3 regions of the Marinobacter sp. L-80 genome follow, and region 2 is predicted to be linked to each of the others. Evidence: predicted binding sites of a transcription regulator. Region 2 holds the regulator's gene; each other region holds the start of a gene.

Region 1 (7,072 bases), on a different contig from region 2:
GCACTGGTTCGCCCGAATAAGCGACTCGGAACTGCCGCTCAAGGGTTGGTGTGGTTACGTTCAGGGGCTGCTCCACCCAGAGGTAGACGGCCTTATGGGGCACGATGTATTCGCTGCGCACCACCCTGTAACCCTCTTTGAGCGTGAGCGTGGTCGGCTCTTTGCCCGGTTCCAGACGGAATTTGTGGATGGTCTTCATAGCTGCTGCTCCTCTTTGGTTTGCTGCCTTTCACAACTCCATAATGGACAGGAACAGAGTTCGATAAAATAAGCTTTTGTGAGCTTTTAAGATCGTTATTTTCGATGCAATCAGGCGTCACTATCACCCGTGTGGGCATCGACAATGGCACGGACGCCCTCATGGGCGGTTTTTCGGCCACGAGTGATGGCGAACAATTCATCCATGACGTCTTCAATTGAGGCAATCTGCTCTACCTCATACTGGCGGCAGACCTCCTCGCGGATTGAGGTTGGAGCAGCGAACACGCCATAGCCCTGGCTGCCAAATACCTTGATCAGGGCGCTGTCATCTACCCGGGCGACAAGTTTCATGCGAACCCCGTTCAGGGAAAACCAGTTCATCAGTCGCTCGAAATAGGGTGCATCCGTGGCGTTGGCCAGCAACGGTTGACCATTCAGGGATTCGGGAAACCCCTTTTTGAGCTTTCTTGCCAACTCTGGTGCGGCGAACAGGCTCATGCTGGATCCCGCCAGAGGGTGTACCGTGAGATTGCCGTCCTCCTGCAACCGTGGCACCCGGTCGGTCAGAACCAGATCCAGCTCCTTGCGTTTCAGGCTAAGCACAAGATCTTCGGTGCGCCCGGTTTGGCATTCAAGCTGGATGGACCGCTCGCCCGCCATCGCCGGCTGCAGCAGGTAGTAGGCAATCAGCTTGTGAATCGACGCGGAGACGCCGGCTCGCAGGGTCAGCGGGCGCTCGGAAGGATCAAGCCGCAGGGTTTCGGCAAGCTCACCGGTGAGGGCGAATATGTCGTCGGCGTAGCCGAGGATCAGCCGGCCGTAGTCTGTGAGGATCAGCTTGCGCCTTTCCCGGGAGAACAGGCGCCCACCCACTGAGGCTTCAAACGTGGCAAGCTGGCCACTGAGGGTCTGCGGCGCCAGTTCCAGGACTTCACTGGCTCGGGCGATCGAACCTTCCCGGCTGATCACCCAGAAATAGTAGAGATGGCGGAGGTTAAGCTGTTCCATTCCTTTGCCCTGCCCCCGATTCAGGATGGCCGCGGAATTTTGAGGATTTCACCGAAGGTGACGTATTCGCTTCCCCCGAGACGGCCGATCGGATCAATCGCAGCGCCATTGAAGGTCAGGCGATTCTTGTCATCGTAACGAGCTGCATCATCAGATACCCATACCCGGGTGACTTTTCCGAATACCAGTGACTGGGGCCCGGCACCGATTTCCTTGATGTCGTAGAGCTCGCAGGCAAAAGCCACGTGGCAGTCCTTGAGCCGAGGCAGGCTCGAGCCTTCAAAATCCAACAGCTCCAGATCAAGATTTTTCAGTTCGGATTCGCCATGGGGCAAGGTTCGCGAGGATTCTGTGACCGCCGCGGCGAGATCCCGGTGGGCGATGTGAATGACAAAATTCTTTCTCGCTTCAATGTTTACCCGGGTGTCTTTCGAAACGCCCTCCGCCGGTTTTTTACCAACGGAAATCATCAGCAACGGGGGATTGCTGGTGATCGGCGTAAAGAACGAGAACGGCGCCAGATTGTAGTCGCCATCCGGATTTTCACTCAGCACCCAGGCAACTGGCCTCGGAATCACTGTCTGGGTAAGGATGTGGTAGGCATCTTTCGGATCCATACCCTCGAAATCTATAAGCATTAGTCTCTCCCGTTAACGGCGGGCTCGGGCGCTCGGTCCCGCAACAGCCACAACGTCATCAACAACCCGTGAAGTATCAGGAAGGGCACTGCAACCATGACCAGGCCGCCCCAGCCGAGCCAGCTCAGAATGGCACCTGCAGACAGCGCGGCGGTAGCCTGGGAACCAAAGACCATGATGTCGTTCAGGCCCTGGACACGGAAGCGTTCTGCATCCCGGTAACCTCGGGGCAAAAGCGTTGTACCGCCAACAAACAGGAAATTCCAACCGATACCGAGCAACAACAGGGCGGAAAGGTAATGGTGAAAACTCACGCCACTGGCGGCCAGAGCAATGCAACCCAGATACGCCAGCAATCCCGCAGCCATCATCAGCGGTATGCCAATAACGCGGGTCAGCCAGCCGCTGATCAGCGACGGCAGGTACATGGCCATGATGTGGAGCTGGATGACGCGCTTGGCATCGTCCAGGTCATGCCCCGCCATCTCGGTCATGCTCAATGGCGTTGCCGTCATAATGAAACTCATGACCGCATAGCCAATGGCAGCAGCACTAATGGCGGCCCAGACCAGTGAATTCGACAGAATTTCCCGCAGCGGGCGTCCACCCCCTGGCCGTGATTCCTGTACCCGTTCCGCGCCCGCCCGATAGCCGGCGCCAAGGATCAACAGCGCCGCGCCCTGCACCACCGCCAGCGCAACCCAGCTGATCAGAAACGGATACTGCTCCGCGGCGCCGCTACCCAGGGCGGCCACTTCCGGCCCTAGCCAGGCCGCCACCAGGCCTCCCAGGAGCACACGAGCGGCGGCAGAGCCAGCCATCCCCGGTGCCACGGACTCCATGGCTGCAAACCGGTATTGGTGAACGACAGCAAGGCCGGTACCACCTACGACAGCCGCCAGACACAACAAAGAAAACAGACCGGTCCAGGACGCCGCCGCCCCCATCAGCCCCGCCACGATACCCATGATCGCGCCAAGCAGCATCACACGCTTGCGCCCGATGCGCTCCATCAACCAGGTGGCCGGTTTGATGGCGAGCACGGTGCCAACCACCACCAGACCCACCGGAAGCGTTGCGTATTCAGGGGCCGGAGCGAGCATTCGGCCCTGGATGCTGCCGATAAAAACGATGAAGGGCGCTGTGCACATGGCCAGCGCCTGGGCGGCAACCAGGACCCAGACATTGAGGGGCATGGACTACTTTTTCCTGTAGATGATTCCGGGATGGCACTGCACCATCTCGTAGAGATGGGGCAAACCGTTCAACGACTCGGAGGCACCCAGAACCAGATAGCCGCCCGGATTCAGGGTGGCGTGCATGCGGGTAAGAATGTCCTTTTTCAGATCCGCAGAGAAATAGATCAGAACATTCCGGCACATCACGATATCAAACTTACCGAGCATGTAACGCTCCAGCAAGTTCAATTCCTTGAACTCCACCATGCTCTTGATCTGCGGCTTGATCTGCCAGCCACCATTGAGGGACGGGGTAAAAAACTGCTTTTGTCGCTCCGGTGAAAGGCCCCGGCCAATGGCAATCATCTCGTACTCGCCCTTGCGGGCGACTTCGAGAACGCTTTTGGAGATATCAGTGGCAGTAATTTTCACATCGCGAAGCTTGCCGGGCCTTGCCCGCCGGAACTCCTCCACGATCATGGCGATGGAGTATGGTTCCTGGCCGGTTGAACAGGCCGCCGACCAGATCCGAAGAGGCTGGCCCGAACTGCGTTCAGCGAATTCAGGAAGCAGCTTTTCCTGAAGTATCCGGAAAGGATGATTGTCACGGAACCACAGCGTCTCATTGGTTGTCATCGCATCGATGACCACTTCCTTTAGGCCGCCCCGGCCGGGACGCTTGAGGCGCTCAAGGAGTTCACCCAGGGTGCTCAGGCTGTTCTCTTCGAGAATCCTGCGCAACCTGCTTTTTACCAGGTACTGTTTGTTCTCGCCCAGTAAAATCCCACAGGCATCCTGCAGGAACGATTTGAAGGCTTCATATTCCTGTGGCGTTATTTCCGCTTTCATTGGGTCTCTGTTCTGAGTGAATCTTTGAGCGGCTCCATCAACCCTGGTCGATGATTTCCATCACCCGCTCTGCCAGTTCGTCCGGACTGAACTTTGCCATAAAGTCGTCGGCCCCGACCTTTTTCACCATGGCCTGGTTGAACACACCGCTGAGTGAGGTGTGGAGCATAACAAACATATCTGCCAGGGCCGGGTCACTTTTCACCTTGGTAACCAGGGTATAGCCATCCATTTCCGGCATCTCGACATCGGAGATGATCAATGAGAAGTGATCTTTGGCCCGCGAACCGTCCGCCGTTATTTCTTTCAGATATTCGAATGCTTGCTTGCCGTCATTTTTCAGCACCACTTCCATGCCGATTGCGGTGAGACACCGCTGTATCTGGCGCCGGGCCACGGACGAATCATCCACCACCAACACGGGTAGATGTCCGGGCACGCGCTCCGCGCTCTTACTCAGGACGGCTTCGGTCACGTCCTCCGCAAGCGGAGAAACTTCTGAAAGAATCTTCTCCACATCAATGATTTCAATAAGCTTATCATCTATTTTCGTGACAGCGGTTAGATAGACATCCCTGCCGGCACCTTTGGGTGGCGGCAGGATTTCTTCCCAGTTCATGTTCATGATTCGCTCGACACCGCTCACCAGGAAACCCTGCGTTTTGCGATTGTATTCAGTGATGATGACGAAACTGGTGGAGAGCTCTTCTTGCGGGATACCGGGCAGACCGATTGCCATGCTCAGATCGATAATGGGGATAGTCTCGCCCCGGCTATGGGCTACGCCTCGAACGACCGGGCGGCTGTTGGGCAGGGAGAACAGCTTCGGACACTGCAGAACCTCTTTCACCTTGAACACGTTGATCCCGTAGATCTGACGCCCCCTGAGACGGAATAGAAGCAGCTCGAGGCGGTTCTTTCCGACCATCTGAGTGCGCTGGTTGACACTGTCCAAAACCCCTGCCATTTCGATTCTCCTGGCTTGCCGGAATTACAACGGCATATATCTTGCTGTTCACTGAATAATAGCCTGATCGACGGAAACCCGTCATATCAGGGGTGGGTCAGCCCATTTAACGGCCACTTTTACCGAATCCTTAGCCTGATTCGGGCTTTTCTGCCCTGTTGTTGACAGCATAGGACAAACTGATACGTATGCGCATCACGAATTTCGCCCTACTACTGCTAATGTCTGGCCTGAGCACGCCGCTCCTTGCTGGAACGACGGCCGAACAGATTCAGAAAGCGACCCTGGCGTTTCTGGACAGCTTTGCGTCTGAACAGGCCGAGCATGGCTACACCGTTTCCTTCGAACCCGGTTCCATCGACAGCCGCCTCGCTCTCGCCGAGTGCGAAAAGCCTTTGAGTGTAGAGTTCAGCGGGGATCCATGGAAAAGCACCAGCCCGTCGTTGCAGGTAGCCTGCGAAGGAACCCGTCCATGGCGAATGTTTGTCACCGCTTCAGTCTCTATCCATGGGCCAGCCCTGGTGGCAGCGAGGCCACTCACACGTGGAGAGCGAATAACCGAAGGGCTGCTTGCGAAACAGTCTGTTGAAATCAATTCATCCAGACGTGGCGTGATTACGGACTCGAAGCAGGCAATTGGCATGGAAGTGCGGCGCGCAGTGAATGCCGGCTCGCTCGTTACACCAGACATGCTTTCGGCCCCGAATGCGGTCGAACGGGGCGATCATGTTATCATCACCGCCAAAACCGGTGGATTTTCAGTACGTTCCCGGGGCAAAGCCCTGGCAAGCGCCAGCGTTGGCGAACAGGTTCTGGTTGAGAACCTGCGCTCATCGCGCACGATAAGAGCCAGCGTTGTCGCGCCGGGCCACGTGGAAATTCCGATGTGAGCCGCGTGCGGCAGAGGCTTGCCGGAGCGGCAAGTGAATGCCGCAAAACCGGTCGTAAACGCAGATGAAAAAAAGTGCTAAAAGTACTAAAGGTTTTCGCGGCGCCGCCGTTAAGAAGACATAAACTCGAGTAAGCGCCGCATTCGTGGCGCGACAGGCAAGCAGGTACAGATATGTCAGTTGACTTAAATGGAATTGGCCCCGGCCAGGTCAACACCCAGAGAACCACGGCCGACAAAAGCTCCGGCGCACAGAATACCCAGCCGGCATCCAACGAACAGGCGAAGACACAGGCCCAGGGGGCCCGTGGTGAGAACGTCAGCCTGAGCAATCAGGCCAAGAACCTGAAGCAGCTCGAACAAAAGCTGGGCGATTATCCGGATATGGATGACGACCGCATCGAGCAGATTCGTTCCGCCCTTGAAAATGGCACGTACAAGATTGACGCCGAGAAGCTGGCCCAGAAAATGCTTGAGATGGATGAAAGCATTTTCGGGTGAGTAGACCATGGCCGCAATTGATGATTTGAAGACCCTTCTTTCCCAGGATATCAGCCAGCTTGAAACACTGGCTGACGTTCTTGGCAAGGAAAAGACCTGCCTTGCGAATTCCGACCTCCGCCAGCTGGACGCCCTGACCAGAGAAAAGAACGATCTCCTCGGTGCAGTCCGCGAACGCGCCAAACAGAAAATCCGAACGCTCGTACAAATGGGATATCGCCCCGAAGGTGGCGAGCCTTCCCGCTTTATTCGCAGCGCCGGATTCTCGGATCTCTTCGAACTCTGGCAGGAAGCGGACCAGAAGCTGCGAACCTGTCAGACGCTGAACCAGACCAATGGTCGCGTGATCAGCCACTTGCAAAAGCGTTTGTCGAGACTCACCGATATTTTTCGCGGCGCCACCGGCCAGCAAAAGCTGTACGGTGCACAGGGTCAGCAGACCACGGTATCAAGCAGCACGGTGCTCGCCAGCGCCTGAGCCCGGACGCATGGCTCTGCCGAGCCATGCTTTCCACTTCATCGGGTGTAGATGGTCATCTGGGAGTCGGGATGAAACCGGATGTCGTGAATGCTCACGTTGCCCATTGAAGCTCCCTGGCCTCCCGTAACCCGTATATTGTCCATCCGGATTTCCTCGATGCGCTCAGGGAACGCCAGCATCAGGGCGCCATCTTCTCTTACCCGATAACGTGGCTCCCCTTCACGATAGTGCACGCCGGAAATGCTGAGATCTGAATCCAGAAAGTTCAGAACCGGCACGAAGATATTGGCGGAAAGCTTGAGACCTTCAATAACATCTGCGGATGCCTCGGTGCCTTGCTCCCCATTTCCTGCGGGGTTC
Region 2 (7,072 bases):
GAAAACGTTTTCCGCGGAATGGCAGCAGTTCACCAGCGCTTCAAGCTGAAGGAAGCCGGCTCCGCCTTTCACGGTATGGAAACCACGGAAGATGGCGTTGAGCAGATCACTGTCGTCAGGATGTCGCTCAAGATCTACCAACTGCTCTGACAGCTTTTCGAGGATCTCGCCGGCTTCTACGAGGAAGTCCTGCAAAATCTCTTCATCAGCATCAAACGCCATGCGTTACCCTCATTATTCAGAAACCGAGACTGGACAACAGGTCGTCTACGTCGTCCTGCCCCGAAACTACATCTTCACGCTCATCGGCCTTGATCTGGGGCCCGACGCCCTTCTCTGCAGACTCTTCTTTTTCTTCAATCTGGTGCACCGTGCCCGTGAGCTGGTCCACATGACTGGCCATCACCACCAGGCTGAGCATCTGCTCCTCAACCTCTTTCACAAGGGCGGTGACCTTCTGGATGACCTGACCTGTCAGATCCTGATAATCCTGAGCCAGCAGGATTTCCGACAGGTTGCTGTACATGGTGTCGGCATCGGTTGCCATGCTGACAAAAAAGCGATCAATCCGGCCGTACAGCTCGCGAAACTCAGCCGGCTGCATTTCCCGGCGACGCAGGCGCTGCCACTCATCACGCAACGCGGCGGCCTCGTCTCTGAGGGCATTGGCCACCGGCATGGTTTCCTCAACCAGGTCCATGGTCCGGTTGGCTGCTTCACCGGTCATCTGCACAACGTATTCGAGACGATCAGAGGCATCTGTCATCTTTGACAGTGCTTCCTGTTGCTCGGCGTTACGGGGATCAATCTGGAAGTTCCGGATTGCTTCGTGCAGGCTCCGCGTCAGCCGCCCTACCTCACGGTACAGACCCTGATCCCTGACTTCGCTGAGTTCATTGATCAGGGTCATGGCTTTGGCATAATCACCCGCATCAACACTCTCGGCCAGTTCCGCTGCCTGCCGCTGGAGCTTTTCCGTCACCTCCGGTTCAAGGCCCCGATGGTTCTTTTTGCTATCGCTCATGAGAGCCATCCGACCTCTGGTTACTGGATTCTTTCAAAGATTTTCTCAATCTTTTCCTTGAGCACGGCAGCGGTGAACGGCTTGACCACATACCCGTTTACGCCTGCCTGGGCAGCGGCAACGATCTGGTCGCGCTTGGCCTCAGCAGTTACCATCAATACCGGCAGGGTTTTCAGATTCTCGTCCGCCCGAACGGCCTTGAGCAGGTCGAAGCCTGACATGCCAGGCATGTTCCAGTCGGTCACCAGAAAATCGTATTTGCCGCTTTTGAGCATTGGCAGTGCCGTGTTGCCGTCGTCAGCTTCATCGGTGTTGGTGAAGCCAAGATCACGCAGCAGGTTCTTGATGATCCGTCGCATTGTGGAGAAGTCGTCCACAATGAGGATTTTCATGTTTTTGTCCAATGGGACCTCCAGTTAGTAACACCCGGAATTCGTTTGACCTTTGCGTTCAAAGTCTAGCAGGCCGCTGTTTTAACCGCTTATTGTCGGACCTTTGCTTCGGTTGTAAAGCATCGGTTACCAAAAACTACAGACTACCTCGTTGGCGACACAGACTGAACGCGGTCAGTTGTCCGATTCCTGACGCCAATCCGAGAGCCGTCCCCGAAGGCGCAGGGCTGCCTGGCTGTGAATCTGGCTTACCCTGCTCTCACTGACGCCGAGCACCGCGCCAATCTCCTTGAGGTTCAGTTCTTCCTGGTAGTAAAGGCTCAACACCAGCTTTTCCCGCTCCGGCAGGTCTTCAATCGCCTCAGCGAGGCTCCGCCGGAAGGCATCGGAGGACAACCCCTCAAGGGGATTATCCTGCGTCTCTGTCTGTTCTATCGGCAGCTCTCCGGATTCATTGAGCTCGTCGAGGCTAAAAAGTCGACCGCTGTTGGAACCGGAAAGGTAGGAGTGGTATTCGGGCAGCCCCATACCCAGCTCTTCGGCCACTTCCTGGTCGTGGGCTTCGCGGCCAAGTCTATCTTCAACGGCCTTGATGGCCTGGGAAATGCGACGGGCGTTGCGATGCACGGAACGGGGGACCCAGTCACCCTTGCGGATTTCGTCCACCATGGCGCCGCGAATACGGATACCGGCGTAAGTCTCGAAGGTAGCACCTTTGGTAGAACTGTAACGCTGGGCGGCCTCGAGCAGACCGATCATGCCGGCCTGCATCAGGTCTTCAAGCTGGACGGACGCCGGCAGGCGAGCCATCAGGTGAAGGGCAATTTTCTTGACCAGCGGCGCGTGCTGCTCAATGAGCTGAGCCGGCTTCTGCGCACTTGACTGGTTATAGATTCCGAGGTTTTTCGCCAATGTCATGTATCCGGTTTTTTGTTTGACTGGATCCGATTCAGACTTCGACGAGCCGCTCCACAAAAAATTCCAGATGCCCACGGGGCGAGGACGGCAACGGCCAGCTATCTACCTTGTCCGCCAGCGCCTTGATGGCCAGTGAAGCTTTCGCCCTGGGATAGGCGTCCAGCACCGCACGCTGCCGCTGAACCGCTTTCTTCACGGCCTCATCGTAGGGAACTATTCCTACGTATTGTAGTGCCACATCGAGGAAGCGCTCGGTGACCCGGGTCAGTTTTTCAAACAGATGCCGGCCTTCCTGCTCATTCCGAACCTGATTGGCAAGAATACGGAAGCGGTTGGTTCCATAATCACGGTTCATCAGCTTGATCAGGGCATAGGCATCGGTGATCGAGGTCGGCTCGTCGCAGACAACCAGCAGCAGCTCCTGAGACGCTCTCAGAAAACTGACCACTGACTCGGAAATCCCGGCGGCGGTATCAACGATCAGGACATCGATCTGATCACCCAGTTCGCTGAACGCATTAATCAGCCCGGCATGTTCCATGGGGCTGAGCTGGGTCATTCGTTGGGTACCGGAAGAGGCGGGGACAATCTTGATGCCACCGGGTCCATTCACCAGAACGTCCTTCAGATCACAATCGCCGGCCAGAACATCCTGGAGGTTGCGATTGGCAGTGATGCCCAGCAAGACGTCGATATTGGCCAGCCCCAGATCGGCGTCGAGCAGCACCACTCTCAGGCCTTTCTGCGCCAGGGCAATTCCGAGGTTCACCGACACGTTACTCTTGCCGACACCACCCTTTCCGCCGGAAACTGCAATCACCTGTACCGGATGTGCTCTGCTCATACTGTTTTTGGTCTCTCGCCACGTTTCGCCGGCTTTGTCTCCGACGCCTGTTGTCAATCTGTCCGGTCTCAGGCGTGCTCTTTCAGGCCCTCTGCGACCGCTTGCTGTTGCTGGAGTGTTTTCAGCCGATCCACGGCCAACCGCACCAGCGGAACGGCTTCTGCGTGGTGCAGGTCTTCAGGAATCTTCTGGCCGTCTGTGTAATAGGCTACCGGCAGACCGGTTTCCATCACAAACCCGAGAGACTCGCCCAGCGTCAGGGCCTCGTCGATTTTGGTCATCACACAGCCCGCAAGATTTGCCATCTTATAGCAATGCCACACGGATTTCATGATGCGAGGCTGACTGGTTGCCGAGACCACCAGATGGGTTTTGATATTGTGATGGCTGCGAGCCAGTTCGGCCAGCTGTTCCTGATAGCCTTTGTCCGCACTGGTCAGTCCGGCGGTATCAATCAGCACCAGATGACGGTCTGACAGCTCGTCCAGAATATCGTCCAGACTGTGGCTCTCATCCACGACCCGAACCGGCACATTCAGGATCCGACCGAACACGAATAACTGCTCGTGCGCCGCCACCCGATAGCGATCCGTGGTCACCAGTGCCACCGAGTCGGAACCGTGTTTGAGCACGTAGCGCGCGGCCAGCTTGCCAATGGTGGTGGTTTTCCCGGACCCTGTCGGACCCACCAACGCGTAGGCGCCGCCCTCATCCAGCCACTCCATGCGGGAGGTCCGAACCCCGGTACACAGCATTTTCAGGGACTGCTTCCAACCGTCTTCCAGGCGCCCCGCCTTGTGACGACGGGAAATTGACCCCGCCAGATCACTGCCGAGGCCGAACTCCTGCAAGCGCTCGGCAAGCCTCTGCTGCACGGCGGTGGTCGCAGAAACCTCCGGCTCCTGTTGCGGCCGATGGCCCTGCATCATGTCTTTGAGCGAGCTGATCTCGGCCCGCATCTGCGCCAGCTCATCAGAATAGGCTTCCCTCGGCGCCTGTGGCAGAAGTTCAATATCACCAAAACCACCGCTCACCTCTTCCTGAATGGCAGCGAACGAACCGGCGTAGCTCGCGCCCTGCGATGCCCGCTTTTCCCGTACTTCACGGATGCGGTCCCGGGACCGGCTCAGCTCGTCCTCAAGACGCCTGTGCTGGTCGGCCTGCATCTCGGCCAAGCGGGACCCGTTGGTGGCTTCTTCTGCCTGGTTGCCCAGTCGCTGGCGCGCCATATTCTCGTCATAATCCAGCGCCGTCACAATTTCGACACCGCCGTCGACCCGACGATTGGAAAGGATCACGGCGTCCGGCCCCATCTGTTCACTGACCTGCTTGAGCGCCTCGGCCATGGTCTGAGCAAAAAACCGTTTTACTTTCATGATGCCTCTTCCTCCACCGGCAACGCCGTGCCGGCGCTGTCCGCTCTGTCATCCGCGCCGTTACTGGCCAACGGACGCCACGATCGTAATCTGTTTGTTATCCGGAATTTCCTGGTACGAGAGCACATGGAGCCGCTCTACCCCGTAGCTGGCGAACTTCGCCAGCACCGGCCTCAGGGGCCCGGACACCAGCAGAATGGCTGGCTTGCCGAGCATCTCCTGACGCTGGACGCTCTCCTGAAGCGAGCGCTGGAGTTTTTCAACCATATTCGGCTCCAGAACCAGGCCAATATCTTCCTGTCCGCCGGATTGTTGACTCTGCTGAACAGACTTTAGCAATAACTGTTCCAGATCCGGATCCAGGGTGATCACCGGTATCTCTGATTCGTTGCCGCAGATACTCTGGACAATCATCCGGCGCAGGGACTGCCGCGCAACGGTGGTCAACAGCTTCGGATCCTGACTCTTCGGATGCACGTTCACGATGGCCTCGGCAATGGACCGCATGTCTCGGATCGGCACTTCTTCCTTCAGGAGGTTCTGCAGCACTTTCAGCAGCAGACTGATGGATACGGTGGTGGGTACCAGTTCCTCGGCCAGCTTCGGAGAAATCTTTTCAAGCTGATCCAGCCATTTCTGGACTTCCTCATGGCCCAGCAGCTCGTGGGCGTGTTTCTGCAGTACCTGGTTAAGGTGGGTCGCGACCACCGTACTGGCATCGACCACGGTATAGCCGAGCGTCTGGGCCTGCTCTTTCTTGTCTGGCTCAATCCAGCTGGCGTCCAGACCGAACGCCGGATCCTTGCCTTCAATGCCTTCTATCTTTCCGAATACCTGACCGGGGTCGATGGCCAGTTCGCGGTCCGGATGGATTTCCGCTTCGGCAATCGTCACGCCCATCAGGGTGATGCGGTAGACGTTGGGCATAAGATCGAGGTTGTCTCGAATGTGGACCGAGGGCATCAGGAAGCCGAGATCCTGGGACAGCTTTTTACGAACGCCCTTGATACGACTGAGCAACTGGCCACCCTGTGACTTGTCCACCAGCGGGATCAACCGGTAACCCACTTCCAGACCGACAATATCGACAGTGGACACATCGTCCCAGCCCAGCTCCTTGGTCTCTCCGGGGGCCGGTAATTGACGCCCCTGATCGCCGCCAGCGTCACCGCCTGGAGGCAGATCACGACCCGCCGGCCGTGGAGCCGCCCCGCCCGCGCCCCTAGTCGGGAATGCGCCATCTTCTTCGACGGTCTGTCGCTGGTGCTTCCAGATATACCAGGCAGCGCCGGCGGCCAGTGCACCCAGACCCAGGAAGGCCACGTGGGGCATGCCGGGAATCAGACCGAGAATGATCAGGATAGCGGCGGCAATGGACAGCGCCTTGGGCGCGCTGAACATTTGCTGGAGGATCTGGCCGCCCATATCCTGGCTGGAGGTAACCCGCGTTACCATGATTGCAGCAGACGTGGACAGCAGCAGCGAGGGAATCTGTGCCACCAGGCCGTCACCAATGGTCAGTAGCGCATATCGCTCCATGGCCAGCCCGAAATCCAGACCGTGCTGCAGCATACCAATGGCAATACCGCCAATGATGTTGATGGCAAGAATCAGCAGGCCGGCAATGGCGTCGCCCTTCACAAACTTGGACGCACCGTCCATGGAGCCGTAGAAATCCGCTTCCTGGGCGATTTCGGCACGACGATGCTTGGCCTCATCCTGATTGATCAGGCCGGCGTTCAGGTCCGCATCAATCGCCATCTGCTTGCCGGGCATAGCATCCAGCGTGAAACGGGCGCTCACCTCGGAGACCCGGCCGGCACCCTTGGTCACGACCAGGAAGTTGATGATCATCAGGATCGCAAACACCACCAGACCCACGGCGTAATTGCCGCCGATCAGAACGGCGCCGAAGGATTCGATCACTTTACCGGCGGCATCGCCGCCTTCGTGGCCGTTCAGCAGAACAATCCGGGTAGACGCCACGTTCAGGGCGAGACGCAGAAGTGTGGCTACCAGCAGGACTGTCGGGAAGGACGCAAACTCCATCGGCCGCAGGGCGTAGACACACACCAGCAGAATGACAATGGACAGGGTGATGTTGAAAGTAAAGAACACGTCCAGGAGGAACGCCGGCATGGGCAGAATCATCATGCCCAGCAAGCCCATCAGCATGATTGGTATGCCCAGGTTGCCCCGCGTCAGGGTTTTGACGTTATTGAGGACTAAAGCTCTGTCCATGCCGGATACTTCTCCGATTGGCCGTGCCTGCAGGCGTTTTGAAGGTCGAAAATCTGACACCGGAGCGTCGTTTGGAAGGGTTATCGCAAGATCCGTACCAGCCCTTAGTGGATTTCACGGAACCGGCCATTTGCGGCCTGACTCCCCTTGCCAGATGCGGTATCCTTGCGCCATTTGATCGCGACGCCAAAATTCCAACCAGACACACAGGTGACCCCATGCCAATCCACGAGGTAAAACACCCTCTGATCCGCCACAAGCTCGGCATCATGCGCCG
Region 3 (7,072 bases), on a different contig from region 2:
CAGGAGGGCGCGATTCGCGCGCAGGCATCGGTGACGGCCGCCTGCCAATCTGGTGTATGAGTGGTTGCTTCGGTGGTGGCATTAAGGTTCGACGCTAACATTATGCGGACTCCCTGGAACCAGAGGTTGAAGACACGCTGACCACGGCTCGCGGCCGCACGACATCAGGCAGTTTGGCAGGCCATATTTTCAGGGTCAGACGGGTGGACCACTCATCGAGGTAGCCCGCGGCGAACAGGAACCGGTAAAGCCTGGCGCCTGCGGGTGAGAAACGGTGGTAGCGAATCTGGTAGTAGCCGCGTACCAGGATTGCGATAAGGGCCGCGACAAAAACCACTTCCAGCAGGCTTGCCTGGCTCTCCGGTGGGGCGAGCACCATGCCGAAGAAGGTTTTCTGAAGCCAGTACAATGCCCAGAAGGCGGCGCCGATAATCAGGCCACGCCCGACCGTTACAACGCCGCCCCCGGCCGACAGGAATTCTGAGAGCAGAATCGTCAGGGCGATGCCCGGGACAAGCCATGAAAACATGTGTGCTGTGCTGGTCTCATTGGACAGAAAAACAGTCGGCAGCATGAACAGGCCGGCCAGGGCGGCAGCGGCCAGCCACTGTTTTGCCCCGGGCTCATTGACGGTAACCAGGCGTTTTTTCATCGACAACTCAACGGTGTTGCCGGCGTTCAGGAAGGTGTGGGCCTTGTAAGCAGAATGGGCAACCAGATGCAGGAGTGCCAGCTCGTACAGCCCCAGAGCGCACTCAACCAGCATCCAGCCCATCTGGGAGCAGGTTGACCAGGCCAGTCTTACCTTGATGGAAATACGGGTCATCATAACAAGGCTGGCAAACACCGCCGTGGGCCCTGCCACTGCAAGCAGCAGCCACTGGGCGGCGCTTACTTCTGAAATAAGCGGTGCCATCAGAATCATCAGGAAACCGCCAAGGTTCACAACGCCAGCGTGAAGCAGGGCAGAAACCGGCGTGGGTGATTCCACCACCTGAATCAGCCAACCGTGGAACGGCATCTGTGCGCATTTGAGCAAAGCAGCCACGGCCATCAAAACCGCAGCGATCTGGGCGCCGGCGGGCACCTCTGTTGCACCGGATACCTGGACCAGAATCCGATCAATAAAGGGCGTGTCGTACTGGACATAAAGCAGAAGGAACGCCAGTGCCAGGCAGAACTCCGCAATTCGCGCAAAGATGAATTTTTTGTGCGCGGCCAGGGCGGCGCGCGGGCGATCAGGAAAGAACATCAGCAACTGGTGCAGGCTTACGCTGATGGCAATCCAACTGACGAGGAACACCAGCAAATGATTGGTGATGGCGATCATGGCAACGCTGGCGAGGATCACCTGAAGCCAGATCATAAATCGGCGCTGGCCGGGATCCCCCGCAAGATACCTCTCCGAGAAGCGTCCCAGCACCATTCCCAGCAAAGTGATAAGCAGCAACATGATTGAGGCCAGAGGCGCGTGACTGAACCAGACGCCATCGACCGGCCACCACCAACTTCCGATTGCGGCGGCCAAAGCCGATACAAAGGCAAGCTTGAAGGTCAATGACCGTGCGAGAAGGTTGCTCTGGTTGGTTGCCAATCCGGTCGCGACTGCTCCGGCACCGAAAAGCAGCGGTACCAGCAGTGAGAACAAGGATTCGATCGCCTGAACATCGAACATGCGAGGGCCTCGGAATCAGGAGTATTTAATACGCGTAGTATCCGAGGCTTTTGCTGTGAACAAAAATATATATATCCGATCGATTCGTTCGTTATTTAAGAATGATTGCCGGGTATGGAAACTGGGTCAGGTCCTGTAAGAGTCCAATTGAGACTTCAGTTTTTCCGCTAGTTGCTTCAACGTTTCTGCCGCCTCATTGGTTGATGCGGCGTTCTCCTGGCTGCTACCAGCCATTTGCCGAATGTGCTCAAGGCGCTGGTTGATGTCCTCAGAAACCTGGCTCTGCTGCTCGGCGGCGCTTGCCATTTCAATGTTGGTGTCCCGAATGGTTCGAACGCCCTCGCGCAGTGCCTCGATCGCGTTGCCGGTTTCGCGGATCATGTCGTTGGTTTCAGTTGCTAGCTGACTGCCCACCTCAATAACGTCGGTGACACCGGCAACGCCTTCCTGCAGGTGATTGATCTGGTCCTGGATCTCTTTGATGGACTCCTGGGTCCGACGGGCCAGGTTTCTGACTTCGTCTGACACCACCGCAAAACCTCTGCCGTGTTCTCCGGCTCGCGCTGCCTCAATCGCTGCATTAAGCGCCAGGAGATTAGTCTGTTCCGAAATGTTTTCTATGACGGAAAGAATATTGCCGATGTTATCCGATGCAGCTCTCAGCGAAGCACTGGTTTGCACTGAGCTCTGGTTGTTGTCGAGCTGGCTCTGTATTTTCGCCGTGGTTTTGGCAATGAGCGATTGGCCACTTTCGGCCAGACCATCCGCCTCTTTGGCAATGTTTTCAGCCCTGGAGGCGCTTTCGGCAACAGTTTGAGCGGTTGCTGTCATCTCATTCATGGCGGTTGCAACCTGCTCGGTCTCCTCGGTTTGTTGCGAGACGACGGTGGCGGAGTCTGATGCTATGCCCCTTAGACTCGACGAGGCCTCAAGCAGGCTTTCCGAGGATCTTTTGGTTTCTGAAATTGTAGTTTGTAACCGGTCTAGCAAGCGATCGAAGCCTTGGGCCATGACGTCCAATTCGCTCTTGCCGGTTGCATTGAACCTCACCGTCAGGTCGCCTTCGCCGCTGGCAATGTCGTTGATGGCATCGATCATTTTTTGGAGAGGTCGAGCCACAACCAGTTGTGCCAGGGCACTCAGGCAGCCGATCAGCACCAGTCCGCCGATCAGAATTGCCATGACCGTCTTGATGGTCTGATTGCGAACCATGGCTGCCACTTCGTCTTCCGAGTAGCCGGTGATAATCTGGTACCCCCAGGCATCGAACGCAGTACGTGCAAGGTTCCAGTCTTCCGGCTCAGATTCCAGCAGGTTTTGCAGTGGATCGGACTCAATGGAGCTGGAGTGCATGCGCAGTCGATTCTTGTCGTCCACCAGGGCGAGAAATCCTCTTTCCAGCAGGCTGGATGAGGTGATGTCCGCTTCAAGTTCTTCAAGGTCCGCTGAATAGCCCACATACCAGATGCCGATAATCTGGTTTGAGGCGTTACGGATAGGGCTGTAAGCGGTGAGGTAGGGATTGCCGAGAATATCGACCTGTCCGAAGTAGGCTTCGCCCCGGCTAATGGCCTGCCCGGCCGCGCCCGCCATATTCAGTTTGGTGCCGATGGCACGGGATCCATCGTCTTTCTTTACGTTTGTGGAAACCCTGACAAAGTCCTGTCCATCCCTGACGAATAGAGTGGCTGTGCCGTCCATGATCCCGGTTATGCCATCCACCAGGTCAAAGTTGTTGTTGATCATGGTGTCGCCGAGAAACAGTGCCGGAACGGGTTTGCCTGCGACCGGTTCGGTTCCCTGGATCCTGGCGGCTCCGAGTTGCTGGCCGCGTTCAATGAGCAGATTCAGCGAATTCTTCACCCGTTTTGACATGAGCTCGTCGGTGATGGAGAGCATTCCGGTGATCTCCTCGACAAGATCACTCTGCCTTTCAGCGACATCTGCCGTGATCGTTTTCTGCGTGTTTAAAGCGATCACAACGCTTGCGAGTATTGCGATGACCAGCAGAACAGCGGCAATCGAGACGATGAACAGTTTTCTGATAGACATGCTGATTCCCCAGAATCTATAAGCTTTACGGACTATTGGAGCACGCAAATTACTGCGATCTTTTTTTATATCGGCCGGGATCGATGCTTCCTTAATCATTATTGCGTCATTCGTGAATCATTCCAGAGATTACGACGCATATGTGCTGCCAAAAGAGCGGAAATGTCGCTCGGCAGGCACAGGCCTGGCTGCGGATTTGTAAAACCTTCTTGCAATCACCATATTTCTGCGTCCACGAAATGATCCACCGATGGGGCTCGAGCCTATCGTTCAATGGCCATTGCTGGACGACCCGTGCAAGAAGTGAAAACCGGAAAAGACCGAGGCAAAGAATTGGATTGTGAAAAAAAAGGCGCCTTCCTGGCTAGAAGGAAAAAGCATTCGACCCTGACCGCTGGGGTTTATTACCCGAAACCCGAAGCCATTGCGGCCGACTACTGGGGTGTCTTTGTTGATAATACGCCCTACATACTATTGGTGCCTGACGAAGATCGCAGTGCTCGCGAAAAGGCCGAGCGGCTGGCTGAATCAGCTAACTTCCGAACGTTGCTTGAAGCAACCCTGACAGCCTGTGAGCGGATTGAGGCGAAACCTGTTGATGGCCGCGCTGTGGATTGGGCCGAAAAGCTCACCGTGATCAGCGCCAGTCGCTCCGGAGACGTTGAGACGGGAACAAGAGAAATCGGCGAGATCAGGGCAATCCTGATGCCCGGTTGTCATCAGGCCGTGGCAGACACCCTGTGCATCGACGATACGCTGGCGACTGTGATCGATTCGAAATTTCCGCGAGTTTCGAATTTTGACGATCTTCCAGAACTTTCGGATCGAGACGTGAAAATGTCGCTGGGTAACCTGGAAGCCCGCAAGCATCCACGAGGTGGTCACTAGGGGCAGGTGCTCGCCGGGATTTCCGGAGTTTCCTGGAGGGGAATTGCGCAATCTTCCGGCAATGCGTCGGTCAGCTGCATCAGCAGATCTGTTGTGTGGCTCATCTGCTCGCTGAGTTGACTGTAATCAGTGCTCTGCTGATTCTCTGACTGCTGAGCGGCAAGCTGGTACTGCTTTTCGAGGATCAGGTCCTGCAGGAATCTTATTTGCCGGGCAGTCAGAATTACCGGTCGACTGTTGTCGCTCATTGTTTGGCCTTTTAGTCTGTATTAAATAGAAATGAGGGTAGGCTTACGGTGGTTTGCTTGCTATGGATCTGACGTTCCCGTGTTACATCAATGATCACGCTATTCCAGCATATGTCTCCGTTTTCACGCTGTTTGGGAGTGCCGGTACCACTCAGTCATTTCACAACACCGGATGCTGACTTGATCCGCCACTCGTGCCTCCAGAAGGTCATGGTTTCCGCAGCACCAGGAATCGACCGGGCCAGTCCCTCGACATTTTCAGGCATCATCATTTCCCACAGTGGGTCTGAACTCATCGGAATTCCAATTATTAGGAGTCCTAATTTAAGATAGGGGGTTGGCGCCTGATTTTCCAAGAGGGCGTGGTGAAGTGTAGGAAAAGATTGACGATTTCGATGCCGTTTTATGCCAGGGAAATGCGGTAACGAGTGACGCCAGCTTCTTCTTCTCTGGTCCATTCAATCCGGTGGCCGGTGATATCACAGAGGGCCTGAAGGTCCTTTCGGCCGGTGGGGTCATCCGCCAGGAAATCGACCAGTGTTCCGCCGGGCAGGTCTTTGGTCCGTTTTTTGAAGCGCAGGATGGGGAGAGGACATACCAGACCGACGGCGTCGATCTGGTATACCTCGGACTGATCAGTCAAGGCGAACGCTCTCTGCGCTGGTTTGTTCCGCCGACGACCAGCCAAATTGGTTCAGCACCATTGGTGCAGCCGTGGCAATGAGCAGGGCCGCGATAAAAGCCGAAATCATTACCTTCACGACGAACCTCCTTTGCCTTGTTTGGCTTCAACCTCAGCGACCCACAGATCGTGGTGTTGACGAGCCCATTCGAGATCAACCTGGCCGTTACCCATAGCGTCGAAGGCACCTTCCATGCCGACCGAGCCGATGTAGATGTGGGCAATGATGGCCAGCATCATCACAAACGCCACGATAGAGTGCCAGATGTTGGCATACTGCATCTCTTCGTGCGGCGTCAGCACTGTCGGCAAATCCGTTCCCAAAACAGTGTTCACGACGCCAAACGTCTTGGCAAACATTGGAATTTCAAACGGAAACAACAATGACAGGCCCGACAACGAGACTGAAAAACCCAGCAACATCACGGTCCAGAAAACAATTTTCTGACCGGCGTTGAACTTCCTCGCTGACGGATGGGCGTTGGTGAAGATGCCGCCGCCCACTTTGAGCCACTGCCAATCGAGCTTGTTGGGGATGTTGTGCGCCACCCACATGAAGAAGGTCATCACCAGCCCCAACATAAAGGCCCACGCAATGTTGTTGTGAAGCCATTTGGAGCCGGCAGCCAGAGTGGCAAAGGCCTCGGGCCCCATAACCGGAATGAGGAAACTGCGACCCATCAAGGTGATTAACCCCGTTATAGCTAATGCGACAAACGAGCCCGCCAACAGCCAGTGACCAAATCGTTCGATGGCTTTGAATCGTTCAACCGTGGTGCCCGCAGGGCCGCCTGTGATTTTGATTCTTCCGCGCACAAAATAGAACACTGCCAGTAGCGCAATGATAGCCAGGATTGCACTGCCACCGTAAGTGATGACCGGCCCCTCTCGTAACTTGTACCAGGGTATGCCTCCGTCCTGGATCAGGACGTCAGCGGCAGGCCCCCGGGCCTGGGTACTGGGGTCAATCTTGTTGTATCGAATGGCACGATAGATGTCGGAATCCGAGCGCCCTCCCAGGGTGCCGAGTCGACCACTGATCGGTGCCGCATTGGCAGGATTACCCAGGTTTTCCGAGCGAAAAGACTCGTCAATTTCCAACTGTTTTTGACGAGCCAGGATGTCTTCCAGGGTTTGAGCACCCCCGGTAGACGTGCGATCAACCGCGGGGGCCTCTTGCGCCCAGACAGGATTAAACACCAGTGTCGCCAGTGCAAGGACGACAGCACCTAACAACTTACGCTTCATGCGAGCACCCCAAAAGAATCAAGAAGAAGAGTTCGTTGCCGCCATGAGTTTTGCGGGGCCCGGGGGGCCCCGAAACTCATGGCGGGCTTAAGGGACCTTCTTCCCATAGGCCGTGCCCCATCCCCAGGCGCCGGAACCGAAACCACGGCTCACCACACGCTGGCGATAGATGTCTGCCACCTCGCTGCCATCACCGGCCAGCAGCGCTTTGGTCGAGCACATTTCGGCACAGATTGGCAGCTTGCCCTCGGCAATGCGGTTGCGGCCGTACTTGGTGAA

Evidence for each region. Region 2 encodes FliA, which starts transcription of late flagellar genes. Its sites were predicted from a motif close to CTAAAGTTTNNNNNNNNNNNGCCGNTAA; they were not measured.
Region 1: a site for FliA is predicted at 5,818-5,845, ahead of flgM (flagellar biosynthesis anti-sigma factor FlgM). Genes of this name have one in related genera too.
Region 3: a site for FliA is predicted at 3,795-3,822, ahead of AC13E3_RS12140 (methyl-accepting chemotaxis protein). Genes of this name have one in related genera too.

Annotation. Positions count from the first base shown of each region.
Region 1 covers NZ_JBSXOI010000066.1:106,871-113,942, reverse strand. The annotation lists gene AC13E3_RS10905 (DUF7352 domain-containing protein) at 1-199, opposite strand, end outside; gene AC13E3_RS10900 (LysR family transcriptional regulator) at 310-1,209, opposite strand; gene AC13E3_RS10895 (flavin reductase family protein) at 1,230-1,847, opposite strand; gene AC13E3_RS10890 (MFS transporter) at 1,847-3,043, opposite strand; gene AC13E3_RS10885 (CheR family methyltransferase) at 3,047-3,874, opposite strand; gene AC13E3_RS10880 (chemotaxis protein CheV) at 3,912-4,841, opposite strand; gene flgA (flagellar basal body P-ring formation chaperone FlgA) at 5,030-5,731, shown strand; gene flgM (flagellar biosynthesis anti-sigma factor FlgM) at 5,905-6,231, shown strand; gene AC13E3_RS10865 (flagella synthesis protein FlgN) at 6,239-6,709, shown strand; gene AC13E3_RS10860 (cyclic di-GMP-binding domain-containing protein, MshE-related) at 6,748-7,072, opposite strand, start outside.
Region 2 covers NZ_JBSXOI010000077.1:334,649-341,720, forward strand. The annotation lists gene AC13E3_RS21085 (chemotaxis protein CheA) at 1-222, opposite strand, end outside; gene AC13E3_RS21090 (protein phosphatase CheZ) at 239-1,024, opposite strand; gene cheY (chemotaxis response regulator CheY) at 1,045-1,428, opposite strand; gene AC13E3_RS21100 (RNA polymerase sigma factor FliA) at 1,591-2,334, opposite strand; gene AC13E3_RS21105 (MinD/ParA family protein) at 2,366-3,178, opposite strand; gene flhF (flagellar biosynthesis GTPase FlhF) at 3,247-4,554, opposite strand; gene flhA (flagellar biosynthesis protein FlhA) at 4,615-6,795, opposite strand; gene upp (uracil phosphoribosyltransferase) at 7,014-7,072, shown strand, end outside.
Region 3 covers NZ_JBSXOI010000067.1:262,144-269,215, forward strand. The annotation lists gene AC13E3_RS12130 (YbcC family protein) at 1-101, opposite strand, end outside; gene AC13E3_RS12135 (NADH-quinone oxidoreductase subunit L) at 101-1,675, opposite strand; gene AC13E3_RS12140 (methyl-accepting chemotaxis protein) at 1,802-3,727, opposite strand; gene AC13E3_RS12145 (hypothetical protein) at 4,022-4,615, shown strand; gene AC13E3_RS12150 (hypothetical protein) at 4,612-4,863, opposite strand; gene AC13E3_RS12155 (hypothetical protein) at 5,019-5,159, opposite strand; gene AC13E3_RS12160 (sulfurtransferase TusA family protein) at 5,267-5,506, opposite strand; gene AC13E3_RS12165 (hypothetical protein) at 5,499-5,624, opposite strand; gene AC13E3_RS12170 (formate dehydrogenase subunit gamma) at 5,621-6,793, opposite strand; gene fdh3B (formate dehydrogenase FDH3 subunit beta) at 6,881-7,072, opposite strand, start outside.